2 regions of the Clostridium algidicarnis genome follow, and region 1 is predicted to be linked to the other one. Evidence: a T-box and tRNA genes for the amino acid it is inferred to sense, from the RefSeq annotation. Region 1 holds a T-box; the other holds one or more tRNA genes.
What was found. The T-box of region 1 lies ahead of BV55_RS0103925 (glycine--tRNA ligase). A T-box ahead of a tRNA ligase gene usually reads a tRNA of that ligase, here a tRNA-Gly.

Region 2: it has a tRNA-Gly gene. The T-box ahead of BV55_RS0103925 (glycine--tRNA ligase) is inferred to sense a tRNA for this amino acid. The anticodon was not compared.

What each region holds. Positions count from the first base shown of each region.
Region 1 is NZ_JNLN01000001.1:777,272-783,495, reverse strand. Features, by position in the region: gene greA (transcription elongation factor GreA) at 1-64, shown strand, start outside; gene lysS (lysine--tRNA ligase) at 90-1,595, shown strand; tRNA gene BV55_RS0103930 (tRNA-Asn) at 1,718-1,792, shown strand; T-box leader at 1,870-2,036, shown strand; gene BV55_RS0103925 (glycine--tRNA ligase) at 2,090-3,481, shown strand; gene BV55_RS0103920 (methylated-DNA--[protein]-cysteine S-methyltransferase) at 3,627-4,100, opposite strand; gene murD (UDP-N-acetylmuramoyl-L-alanine--D-glutamate ligase) at 4,306-5,688, shown strand.
Region 2 is NZ_JNLN01000001.1:2,473,341-2,479,564, forward strand. Features, by position in the region: gene BV55_RS0111750 (alpha/beta-type small acid-soluble spore protein) at 177-461, shown strand; gene BV55_RS0111755 (class I SAM-dependent DNA methyltransferase) at 709-1,452, shown strand; gene hslO (Hsp33 family molecular chaperone HslO) at 1,442-2,320, shown strand; tRNA gene BV55_RS0111765 (tRNA-Val) at 2,536-2,611, shown strand; tRNA gene BV55_RS0111770 (tRNA-Asp) at 2,749-2,825, shown strand; tRNA gene BV55_RS0111775 (tRNA-Phe) at 2,832-2,907, shown strand; tRNA gene BV55_RS0111780 (tRNA-Gly) at 2,922-2,996, shown strand; tRNA gene BV55_RS0111785 (tRNA-Cys) at 3,001-3,075, shown strand; gene BV55_RS0111790 (RNA polymerase sigma factor) at 3,363-3,923, shown strand; gene BV55_RS0111795 (hypothetical protein) at 3,916-4,644, shown strand; gene BV55_RS0111800 (ATP-binding cassette domain-containing protein) at 4,647-5,510, shown strand; gene BV55_RS0111805 (hypothetical protein) at 5,511-6,224, shown strand, end outside.

The DNA of each region.
Region 1 (6,224 bases):
TATCGAAGTAAATGTTCCAGAAGGTGTAAGTAAGTTTGAGGTACTTAATATAAGAAGAGATTAAACAAAGATTAATGGAGGGATAGCCAATGGCAAATGAAGAAGTTAATATTAATGAACTTGAAGAAAAGTATGGTGAGCAGGAAGCATTAAGAAGAGAAAAACTATTAGAATTACAATCAAATGGGAAGGATCCATTTGATGTTTATAGAGTTGAAAGAACTCATACTTCATTACAGATTAAGGACAACTATGATACATTAGAAGGAAAAGAAGTAAAGCTTGCGGGTAGACTTATGTCAAAAAGGGTTCAAGGCAAAGCGGGTTTTGCAGATATTCATGATAAAGATGGCAGAATTCAGTTATTCATTAAAATAGATATATTAGGTGAAGAAAAACATAAAGAGTTTAAATCTTTAGATATTGGAGATTTAATAAGTGTAACTGGTGAAGTTTTCAAAACAAGGACAGAAGAAATAAGTGTTAAGGTTTCAGAGTACCAATTAATTTGTAAATCTTTAAAGCCACTACCAGAAAAGTGGCATGGTTTAAAAGATCCAGATTTAAGATATAGACAAAGAGAAGTTGATATAATAACAAATCCAAAAGTAAAAGAAACGTTTATAATGAGATCTAAAATAATAAAATCTATAAGAGAGTTTCTAGATAATAGAGGATTCTTGGAAGTTGAAACACCTATATTATCACCTATTGCTGGTGGAGCAGCTGCAAGACCGTTTTCAACCCATCATAATGCTTTAGATATGGATATGTATCTTAGAATAGCAACAGAGCTATATTTAAAAAGATGTATAGTTGCAGGATTTGAAAAAGTTTACGATATGGGTAAGAACTTTAGAAATGAAGGAATTGATGTAAGACATAACCCAGAATTTACAATGATAGAATTATATGAAGCTTATGCAGATTATAACGATATTATGGAACTTACAGAAAACCTTGTTGCTTATGCATGTGAGAAGGTTCATGAAAAAACTGTAGTTAATTACGAAGGTACAGAAATAAATCTTACTCCACCATGGAGAAGAGCTACTATGGTAGATTTAGTTAAGGAATATGCAAATATAGATTTTAACGAGATTAAAACTAATGAAGAAGCAATAGCAATAGCTAAAGAAAAACATTTGCAATTTAAAAAAGAAATAGAAGATTGTACTAAAGCAGATGTATTAAATGCTTTATTTGAGGAATATGCAGAAGAAAAATTGATACAACCAACTTTTGTGTGTGATTACCCTGTAGAAATCTCACCTCTTACTAAGAAAAAGAGAGGAAACCCAGAATATACAGAAAGATTCGAAGGATTCATATATGGAAGAGAAATATGTAATGCTTACTCAGAATTAAATGATCCTATAGTTCAAAGAGATAGATTTAATCAACAAGCTAAAGAAAGAGAGCTTGGGGATGATGAAGCTTACGTAATAGACGAAGAATTTATGAGCGCATTAGAAACAGGAATGCCTCCTACAGGTGGACTTGGAATAGGAATAGATAGGATAGTAATGTTTCTTACAGATTCACATTCTATAAGAGACGTTATATTATTCCCAACAATGAAGCCACAAAATTAACAAAAGATATAAAACAAGTTCTAAATGTAAATAATTTTTTAGAACTTGTTTTTTATAAAAAAAGTTTTAAAAAATATGTTGCATTTTAAAAATAAATTGATATAATGATAGTGTAATGATATTCCGCGATAGCTCAATGGTGGAGCACTCGGCTGTTAACCGATAGGTTGGAGGTTCGAATCCTCTTCGCGGAGCCATTTTTTTAATATATTAATTACATATATACTAAAGGTCTTCAAAAATAGACATTGGTATGATATTAATAATTTAATACAATTTCACAATGATAAAGAATAGTAACTTTAATTACTTTTTAGAGAGATGGTACAAGGTGCAAACCATTATTGTAATAAAGTGAAAGGAGCTTTTGAGTGATACTACATTTTAAAGTAGGGCTATTGCCAATAAGGGTGGAACCGCGGAAAATATTTCGTCCCTTTTAGGTAAGGCTTTTTTTATTACCCATTTTTAATAATAAATAGGAGGTAACTTATATGACGTTTGAAAAAACAATGGATAAAGTTGTAGGACTTTGTAAGGGAAGAGGATTTGTATATCCAGGATCAGAGATATATGGAGGACTTGCAAATTCTTGGGATTATGGTCCTTTAGGCGTAGAACTTAAAAATAATGTTAAAAAGGCTTGGTGGCAAAAGTTTGTACAGGGAAATCCTTATAATGTTGGAGTAGACTGTGCAATACTTATGAATAACGAAGTGTGGATTGCTTCAGGGCATATTGGCGGGTTTTCTGATCCTCTCATGGATTGTAAGGAATGCAAATCAAGATTTAGAGCAGATAAGTTAGTTGAAGATCATATGACAGAAAATGGAGCAGAGGTAGCTTCAGCTGATGGTTGGAGTAACGAAGAATTAAAAGAGTACATTGATAGCAATGACATACATTGTCCAAAATGTGCAAAGAAAAACTTTACAGATATAAGAAAGTTTAACCTTATGTTTAAAACCTTTCAAGGAGTAACAGAAGATGCTAAATCAGAAATATATTTAAGACCAGAAACAGCTCAAGGTATATTTGTTAACTTTAAAAATGTACAAAGAACCTCAAGAAAAAAGATACCATTTGGTATAGGCCAAATAGGTAAGTCCTTTAGAAATGAGATAACACCTGGAAACTTTACTTTTAGAACTAGAGAATTTGAACAAATGGAATTGGAATTCTTTTGTAAGCCAGGTACTGATTTAGAATGGTTTGAATATTGGAGAGATTATTGCTGGAACTTCCTATTAAATTTAGGAATGGGAAAAGACAATTTAAGAATGAGAGATCATGCTAAAGAGGAACTTTCATTTTATAGTAAAGCTACATCAGATATAGAATACCTGTTTCCATTTGGATGGGGCGAACTTTGGGGTATAGCAGATAGAACAGATTATGACTTGAAAAAACATGCAGATAATTCAGGAGAAGATATGAGTTATTTAGATCCTACTACAAATGAAAAATATGTGCCTTACTGCATAGAACCTTCATTAGGAGCAGATAGAGTTGTATTAGCATTTCTTTCTGAAGCTTATGAAGAAGAGGAATTAGAAGGTGGAGATGTAAGGACAGTATTACACCTGCATCCAGCTTTAGCACCTTTTAAAGCTGCAGTGTTACCCCTTAGTAAAAAGCTTTCTGAAAAATCTACAGAAGTTTATTCTAAATTAAGAGAAGAATTTAATGTGGATTATGATGAAGCAGGAAGTATAGGTAAGAGATATAGAAGAGAAGACGAAATAGGAACACCATACTGTATTACAGTAGACTTCCAAACTCTTGAAGATGACACTGTTACTATAAGAGATAGAGATACAATGAAACAGGTAAGAATGAATATAGATGAACTATCAGAATTTATAAAGTTAAAGATGAAGTTTTAATTTGTATTTAAATCAATATAAATACTTAAAAGGCAAGTAGGGTTATTTTTATAGCCTTACTTGTCTTTTATTTTATTAGATTTCATAAATAACTATTAATTAAGCAGTCTTTGTATTTAATTTAAGGGTGTCTTTATTTAGTAAATCATAATAAGTTTTTGAATTTACCTTCATGATTTAAAAGCCATTCCTTTTTCCAAAGCCCACCGTTATACCCTATAAGATTACCATTACTACCTATAACCCTATGGCAGGGAATTATAATAGCAAGGTTATTTTTATTGTTAGCACCACCTACGGCTCTAACAGCCTTTTCATTTTCAATTTTATATGCTATTTCTTTATAGCTACAAGTGCATCCATAAGGTATAGTTTTTAATGCATTCCAAACCTTTATCTGAAAAGGAGTGCCTTTGTTATAAAACATATCTATATCGAAGTCTTTTCTAAGCCCTTTAAAATAATCATCAAGTTGAGTAATACAATTTAAAATTAAATCATTAGTTACAGATTCGCTTAAGTTGTCAACGAAGTTAATTGAAAATATGCCTTTATCTTTAGCTAATATTTCTATTATGCCAATTGGTGACCGGTAATATCCTTTAAATTCTTTATCCATATTTAATCCACCTTTACACATTAATTATACCTATATATTATTAGAAATGAACACAAATTACTATTATATAAGCTACAAATTCTTAACTTATTTTAATTAATATGATAGAATCATTTTAAACACAAATGTTATCATGATGTAATATTTTAAAATATAAAATTTGTTATATAAAATACAGGGCTTATTATTAAATTGGAGGTAGGTTATGTCTAAGAAAAAATTCAAGGAGTTTGAGGAATATATAAAAAGTAAGAGAGTTGCGGTAGTTGGTGTAGGGGTAAGTAATATACCGCTTATAAGTTTTTTAGTTGATATGGGAGCTAAAGTTACAGCCTTTGATAAAAAAACAGAATTAGAACTAGGAGATATAGTTAAAGAATTAGAAGCGAAGTCTGTAAATTTTGTATTAGGGGAAGATTACCTAGATAAGCTTTCTAACTTTGAAGTTATATTTAAAACACCATCTATGAGAATAGATAGTAAGGAGCTTCTTAGAGCTAAAAGTGAAGGTTCCTATATAACATCTGAAATGGAAGAGTTTATAAGATACTGCCCAGCGAAGATATATGGAGTAACTGGTAGTGACGGAAAGACTACTACTACTACAATAATATATAATCTTTTAAAAGAGCAAGGGTACAAGACTTGGGTAGGTGGTAATATAGGTACACCTTTATTTTCAGATATAAAAAAAATAAAACCGGAAGATAGAGTGGTAATAGAACTATCTAGTTTTCAATTAATGACTATGGATGTTTGTCCAGAAGTTTCAATTGTAACAAATCTTACACCGAATCATTTAGATATTCATAAAGGTATGGAAGAATATATAGAATCTAAGAAGAATATATTTTTAAATCAAGATAGACAGGGATTGTTAATATTAAATAGAGAAAATAGTATTACTTATGAAATGAAGGATGAGGCTAAAGGCAAGGTAGAATTTTTTAGTAGCAAAAGACCTCTAAGCGATGGAGCTTACTACAAGGATGGGATTTTATATTTAAAAGATGAGGCTATATGCGAAGAAAAGAATATGGCTATTAGAGGAATTCACAATGTAGAGAATTATATCGCTGCATTTTTAGCTGTAGAGCATGAAGTTAGCAAAGAGACTATGGCAAAGGTATTTAGCAGTTTTAAGGGTGTTCCTCATAGAAATGAATTCGTAAGAGAAGTTAAGGGAGTAAGATATTATAATGATTCTATAGGATCAAGTCCTACTAGAACTCTTGCAACTATATCTGTTTTTGAAAAGCCGGTTATATTAATTGCGGGAGGATATGATAAAGCCATACCATTTGAACCATTAGCAAATGAAGGTTACAATAATATAAAATCAATTATATTACTTGGAAATACAAAAGAAAAGATAAGAGTGGCATTTGAAAAATTAAGAAAAGCTAAGGGTATAGATATACCTATATATGAAGTTGATTCATTAGAAGAAGCCGTGACAAAGGCTCAATTAATATCAAATTATGAAGATAATGTAGTGTTATCGCCAGCTTGTGCAAGTTTCGATATGTTTAAAAATTTCGAGGTTAGAGGAAATAAGTTTAAAGAGTTAGTTAATAATTTAAAATAAATTACTTTTAATACAATAAGTAGGCATATATAAAATAATATTATACTGTGTGGATAAAACATAAGTTAGCACTTTCGTATTTCAAGATATTATTATATGAAATATACCAGATTAATAAATAAAGAATTATATATAAACTTTAAATATATAATTCTTTATTTAATTAAATATCAATATTCAAGGTGTGATTTTTATAATGAATGAATGTATGGTGATATATTTAAAACAAACACTTCCTAGTGTATCCACTTAAGATATATCTAGATATAAATAGTAAATAGGTGAAAAAGGAATATAATAAGCTTAAATGGACTATAATAACCATCGCAGCGAGATAATATAATGTTATTATAAATGAGCACTCGAGAGAGACGCACAAGATTCATCAAAAGTTGACTACAATGTATAAGAAGATTTAAAATTCTAAAAAACTTGTTGACAACTAAAAAAACAGATGATATACTTACAAAGTACTTCAACACAGAAGTACATGATCTTTGAAAATTGAACAGAAAAGATATATAAAGACCAGCAAT
Region 2 (6,224 bases), 1.7 Mb from region 1:
TAGTTAATAGTGATAAAAATATATACTTTCTTTTGATTTTAATGCTATTTGTACACTTTGACAGTTAATTTTAGTAGCATATAAAGTATAGGTTAAGGTAAATTCCGTTATGAATATATTTTTTGTATTGGGAAAAGCTAATATAGAAAATATATACTTAAAAGGGGAGATATCATATGGGAAAACCTGAATTGAAAAAGGTTATAAAATCAAAAATAAAATCTAACAAAGAACTTAGCACTGCAGAAAAGTTAAGAGAAAAATTAAAATATGAAATAGCAGAAGAGCTAGGTCTTAAAAATAAAGTTACATCATTAGGCTGGTCATCACTTACCTCAGAAGAAACTGGTAGAATAGGTGGTATAATGACTAAAAGAAAAAAAGAAATGAAAATACCCACTAATAAAGAAATACTGGAAAACCTAGAAAAAGATAAGATATTAGAAAGGTTGAAGAAATAAAAAGATAAAATATTAAAATGTAGTTGACTAAATAACAAATTATATATGATAATGATTAATATGATTTTATATAATACAGATGATAAGACTTACTTAAATAAATTGTTTGTAGTATTGATTAAATATAAAAAGATAGATGGGGAGGAGTTATAATAAAACCTAGATTATATAATAATTAGAATAAGTATTAATTTTTATATATTATATAAGTTTTAAATAACGCATGAATATGGAGAGTTACACAAAGATGTCCGAAGTTTATGATAAACTTATAAAGGAAGATGTAGACTATAACTTATTTTCGGATAAAATAATGGAAGTGGTAGAAAAATTAAATATAAACAAAGGGGATTATCTTGATGTGGGTTGCGGAACAGGCAATTTATCACTGATTATATCCCCTAAATTTAAATATACCTGGCTTGTTGACTACTCATCATCTATGTTATCGGAAACTTTTAACAAGTTTAAAGATAAAAACTTGAAGCCAACGATAATATGTCAAGATATGTGTGATCTAAACCTTAAGCATAAATTTGATCTTATTACCTGCACCTTAGATGCAGTGAACTATATTATAGAAGAGGGAGATCTTCAAAGGTTCTTTAATAACATATATAAGCATCTTAATGAAGGTGGAATATTTATTTTTGACATAAATTCGTATTATAAGTTAAGTAATGTTTTAGGAAACAATACATTTGTATATGATGAAGAAGATATATTTTATACATGGGAAAATAGTTTTGAAGAAGACATACTAGATATGTACCTTACATTTTTCTTAAAAAAGGATAATTTTTATGAAAGATTTGAGGAAACTCATTTTGAAAGGGCTTATAGCGATTCAAAAATAGAAGAGATGCTTCATAATGCTAATTTAATGGTAAAGGACAAGCTAGATTGTTATTCAACAAAAAAAATAGATGACTACACAGAAAGAATAGTATATGTAGTTAAAAAGAATATGGAGGAACAAAATGGAAGATAGATTGATTAGAGGTATAGCAAAAGATGGTATGATAAGAATAATAGCTGCAAGTACTACGAATCTTGTAGATGAGGCTACAAAAATACATAATTGTACGCCTACAGCAGCAGCAGCCCTTGGTAGACTTTTAACTGCAGGGACACTTATGGGAGTAATGTCAAAATCAAAGGAAGATAAATTAACTCTTCAAATGTCAGGAGGGGGACCTGCTGAAAGTTTAACAGTTACAGCTTATAGTGATGGAACTGTTAAAGGATATATAGGGAACCCTAATATTGATATTCCTCTTAACGATAAAGGAAAATTAGATGTAGGGTCAGCTATAGGTAAAAATGGTAATCTTACAGTAATAAGAGACCTAGGGCTTAAAGAACCCTATGTAGGACAAGTGCCTATATATACAGGTGAGGTAGGAGATGACCTAGCTTATTACTTTACAGTTTCAGAACAAACACCCTCTGCTGTGGCTTTAGGGGTATTAGTAGATACTGACTACAGTATAAAAGCTTCCGGTGGATTTATAATACAAATGATGCCAGGGGCGGATGAACTTGTAGCGGACCTTCTAACATATAGGTTAGAAGAAATAGATTCAATAACAGAAATGTTATCAAAAGGTATGAACATTGAAGAGATAATTAAATATATATTTGAAGACATGGATTTAAAAATTATTGATTCTCTTACACCAAAATTTAATTGTGATTGCTCTAGAGAAAGAGTGGAAAAAGCATTAATTAGTATTGGAAGGAAAGACTTAGAAGAAATATATGATGATGGAAAAACAGAAGAGCTTAAATGTCACTTTTGTAATAAAACATATTTATTCAAACATGAAGATATAGGAGAATTACTACAAAATATATAATCACAAAAGCAGTTATGTTTCATATATATAAGATATATTTATATCTTATATATATGTACAAAACAATAAACTTATAAAGTTATCATAATTTATACATAAATATAGAACGTGAATCTATAAATATATCCATAAATACAAAAATAGATCAGAAATAGAAAACTGTAAAATTATATATTGACAACCTTTAATAATAGTATTATAATAAAAATGGTTGAGGGCGCATAGCTCAGCTGGGAGAGCATCTGCCTTACAAGCAGAGGGTCACAGGTTCGAGCCCTGTTGTGCCCACCATTTTATTTTTATCCTATATCTACTATATTTATACATAAGTCTTTTAAGACTAAGTTTTATATAGTGACGATATTGGACTAGAATTCTAAGTTTTTGATAAAGTTTAAACTTTACTCTAATTAGGAATTCTAATTTATGGCCTAGTAGCTCAGTTGGTTAGAGTGCCGGCCTGTCACGCCGGAGGTCGAGGGTTCGAGTCCCTTCTGGGTCGCCATAAAGTGGCTGGATAGCTCAGTCGGTAGAGCAGAGGACTGAAAATCCTCGTGTCCCTGGTTCGATTCCTGGTCTAGCCACCAAAAAAAAATATGTTGCGGGAGTGGCTCAGTGGTAGAGCGTCACCTTCCCAAGGTGAACGTCGTGGGTTCGAATCCCATCTTCCGCTCCAATAAGGCGCTATAGCCAAGTGGTAAGGCAAAGGTCTGCAAAACCTTTATTCCCCGGTTCAAATCCGGGTGGCGCCTCCATAAAATCACTTATATTGTGATACAATGTAAAGTCCTTGATTTCAAGGGCTTTTTTTGTTGTATCACGAATATCGCATCTATTAATAAATTCTCTAAGGCTAATGATGGTAAATGATAGCGTAGTGCCTTTATAATAAAGGTGATAGGGTTTTATAATATATCAAAACAAAAAGATAAGAAAATATAAGTTTTTTAAAACTATTTTTAAAGGGATTACGAATACTAGTATGTACCGGTAATAAACAAATAAATATATATATACAGTAGATTTATAAAAGGAGGTAAAGATGCTAGACCATGAACTGAAGCTTATAAAAAACATTCAAAAAAAAGGCCACAGAGAATCTGCCAATATACTTATTAAAGGCTATTATAGTGAAATTTATGGCTATGTCTTTAAGCAAACCTCCTGTAGACAATTAGCGGCAGATATAACCCAAGAGATTTTTATTAGTATGATTAGGTCTATAGACAATTATAATGTGGAAAGATGTTCTTTTAGAACTTGGATATATAAGATAGCTAGTAATAAAATAATTGACTACTATAGGTCAAAAAACTATAAACAATGGACAAGCTCAACGACTATAGATTGCATAGAACTTAAGGCTAAAGGGGATATAGAGGATGATTTTATAAAACGAGAAAAAGTAAAAGATATTTTAGTTATAGTTAATAATTTTGAAGCTAATCTTCAGCAAATTTTTAGAATGAAGATTTTTGCTGATATGACCTTTAAAGATATAGGAAATGCTTTGGATTTAAATGAATCTACTGTAAAAACGAAGTATTATAGCATGCTAAAAAAGATTAGAATAATGTATATGGAGGAAACTCATAATGAGTGATTTAGAAATCAATATGGATGAAATTTTAGACAAAGGTTTAAAAGGAAAAGAGGGTTTCTTTTCCTATTTGAAAGCTATTAGAAAGGAATTAGGTTTTAAATATATATTTCATGATAAAAGTGAGTTAATATTTATTATTATACTTTTAGTGTTAGCCTTTAGCTTCTTTGGTTTACAATTTAATACGAGTAACAGCGGTGAAATATATTTTGATTATAGGCTCAAAGTTTACACCTTTTCTACTTCTCCTATCTTTTACTTTTTTATTTGTTCCTATAGTTTTATAAGTAGTAGAGTTCATGGAATTTACGAACTTCAGGCTACTTGTAAATATAACTTTTATAATATCACAGCTATAAGAATGTTTATTTTTAGCATAGTAGCTATGGTTATAAACACCTTGATTGTAGTTATGATGTTTTTGGTAAAAAGAAATTTCAATGTGATGGAGATTATAATAGTGTCCATATCAGCCTTGTTTATATTTTCTACATTATATATATTAGTTTTAATAAATTTTAAAGGTAGGTCATATAAGTACTTAATAATGTCATTATGGTTATGTTTACCTATGCTAATGGTACTTGATGTTACTAATAAACCTATAAAATTATTAGATGAAATACCCTTATATATTCATCTAATAATCACTTTTATAACGGCATTAATATATATAAAGAATTTAAGAAAGCTTATAAAGGTTAAGAGAGGAGAAATTTAAAAATGCTTACAATCAATAATTTAACTAAAAGTTTTGATGATTATATTGTTTTAGAGGATATAAATCTAGAATTTAAAAATGGGGTTTATGGATTACTTGCTCCTAATGGAGCTGGAAAAACTACTTTAATAAAGCTTCTTACTACACTTATATTCCAAACTAAGGGTGAAATTCTTTATGAAGGCACTGATATTATAGCTTTAGATGAAGAGTATAGAGGTATTTTAGGTTATCTGCCACAAAAATTTGGCTATTATAAAAACTATTCACCAAAGCAATTTCTACTTTATTTAGCAGCACTAAAGGGAGTAGATAAGAAAGAAGCTATATTTAACATAGAAAATTTGTTAAAGTTAGTAGCCTTAGAGGATGTAGCTAATAAAAAGATGAAGAAGTTCTCGGGTGGTATGATACAAAGAGTAGGTATAGCGCAATCTTTATTAAATAATCCTAAAATCATAATCTTAGATGAACCTACAGCAGGTCTAGATCCAAAGGAAAGAGTAAGATTTAGAAATATATTAACAGACTTAAGTAGGGATAGAATAGTGATTATATCCACTCATATAGTTAGTGACATAGAATTTATTGCGAACGAAGTTGTTATGCTTAAAGATAAGAAGATATTATATAAGGATACTGTAGAGAACATTTGTAGAACTCTTGAAGGTAAGGTATATGAAACGGAAATAGATTTTTCAGAAGTTAGAAGGTTTAGAGAATGCCATATTTCATTATCGGAAAAACAGGAAAATGGCAGGATGAAGCTTAGATTTATAGAAGAGTCAGATAGAAATGAAGATTGGAAGTCTGTTAGTCCTAACCTAGAAGACGTATTTTTGTATCAATACAATGATGGCATATAGATGTTAGACTGCAGTGAAATCTTTAAACACGAAATAAAAAAGATCTTCAAATCTCCAATAGTAATAGTGGTTTTTTTAGTTTTTTTAGCATTTGATTTATTTACAGTTTTTAATGGATATAAACTTAGAAATAATCTAGGTGTTTTAAATAATATTGTAGATGAAGTAGGATATAAAATTGATGATGAAATGATGGCTAAATTTAAAGTGTATTATAAGCAAAACCTAGATGAAGCTATGACAATAATAAATAAAAAGGAAGGAAAAAACTATAATTCTATTTCAGATTATTTAAATGAGGATAAAGCTGCTTTTTATAAAGGGAAATATAATAAAGATGAAGAGCAAATAATAAAAGCTACTGCTGAAATAGAAGATTATTATATGGCAATACCAAACCTTATTGAAAGTTATAATAATATTGATATCACTAAGATCGCTGGAAAATCTATTGAATTTCTTAATTTATCCGGTGAAGCCGAAGAGATGTCTAAACAAGGGTTTGAAAAGTTTAATAATAGATTTACACAAATCAAAGAAAATGAAGAGCAAATGTACCTATTTTTTAATGGTAAGAACTATGATATGCACGGATTTTTGTATAAGGACATACTTAGAAACATTATTATTCAGATTATGATATTGATACCACTGATAGCCACCTTTTTTATGAATTATGAATTTGAGAATGATACTAGCTTAGTAGCCTATAGC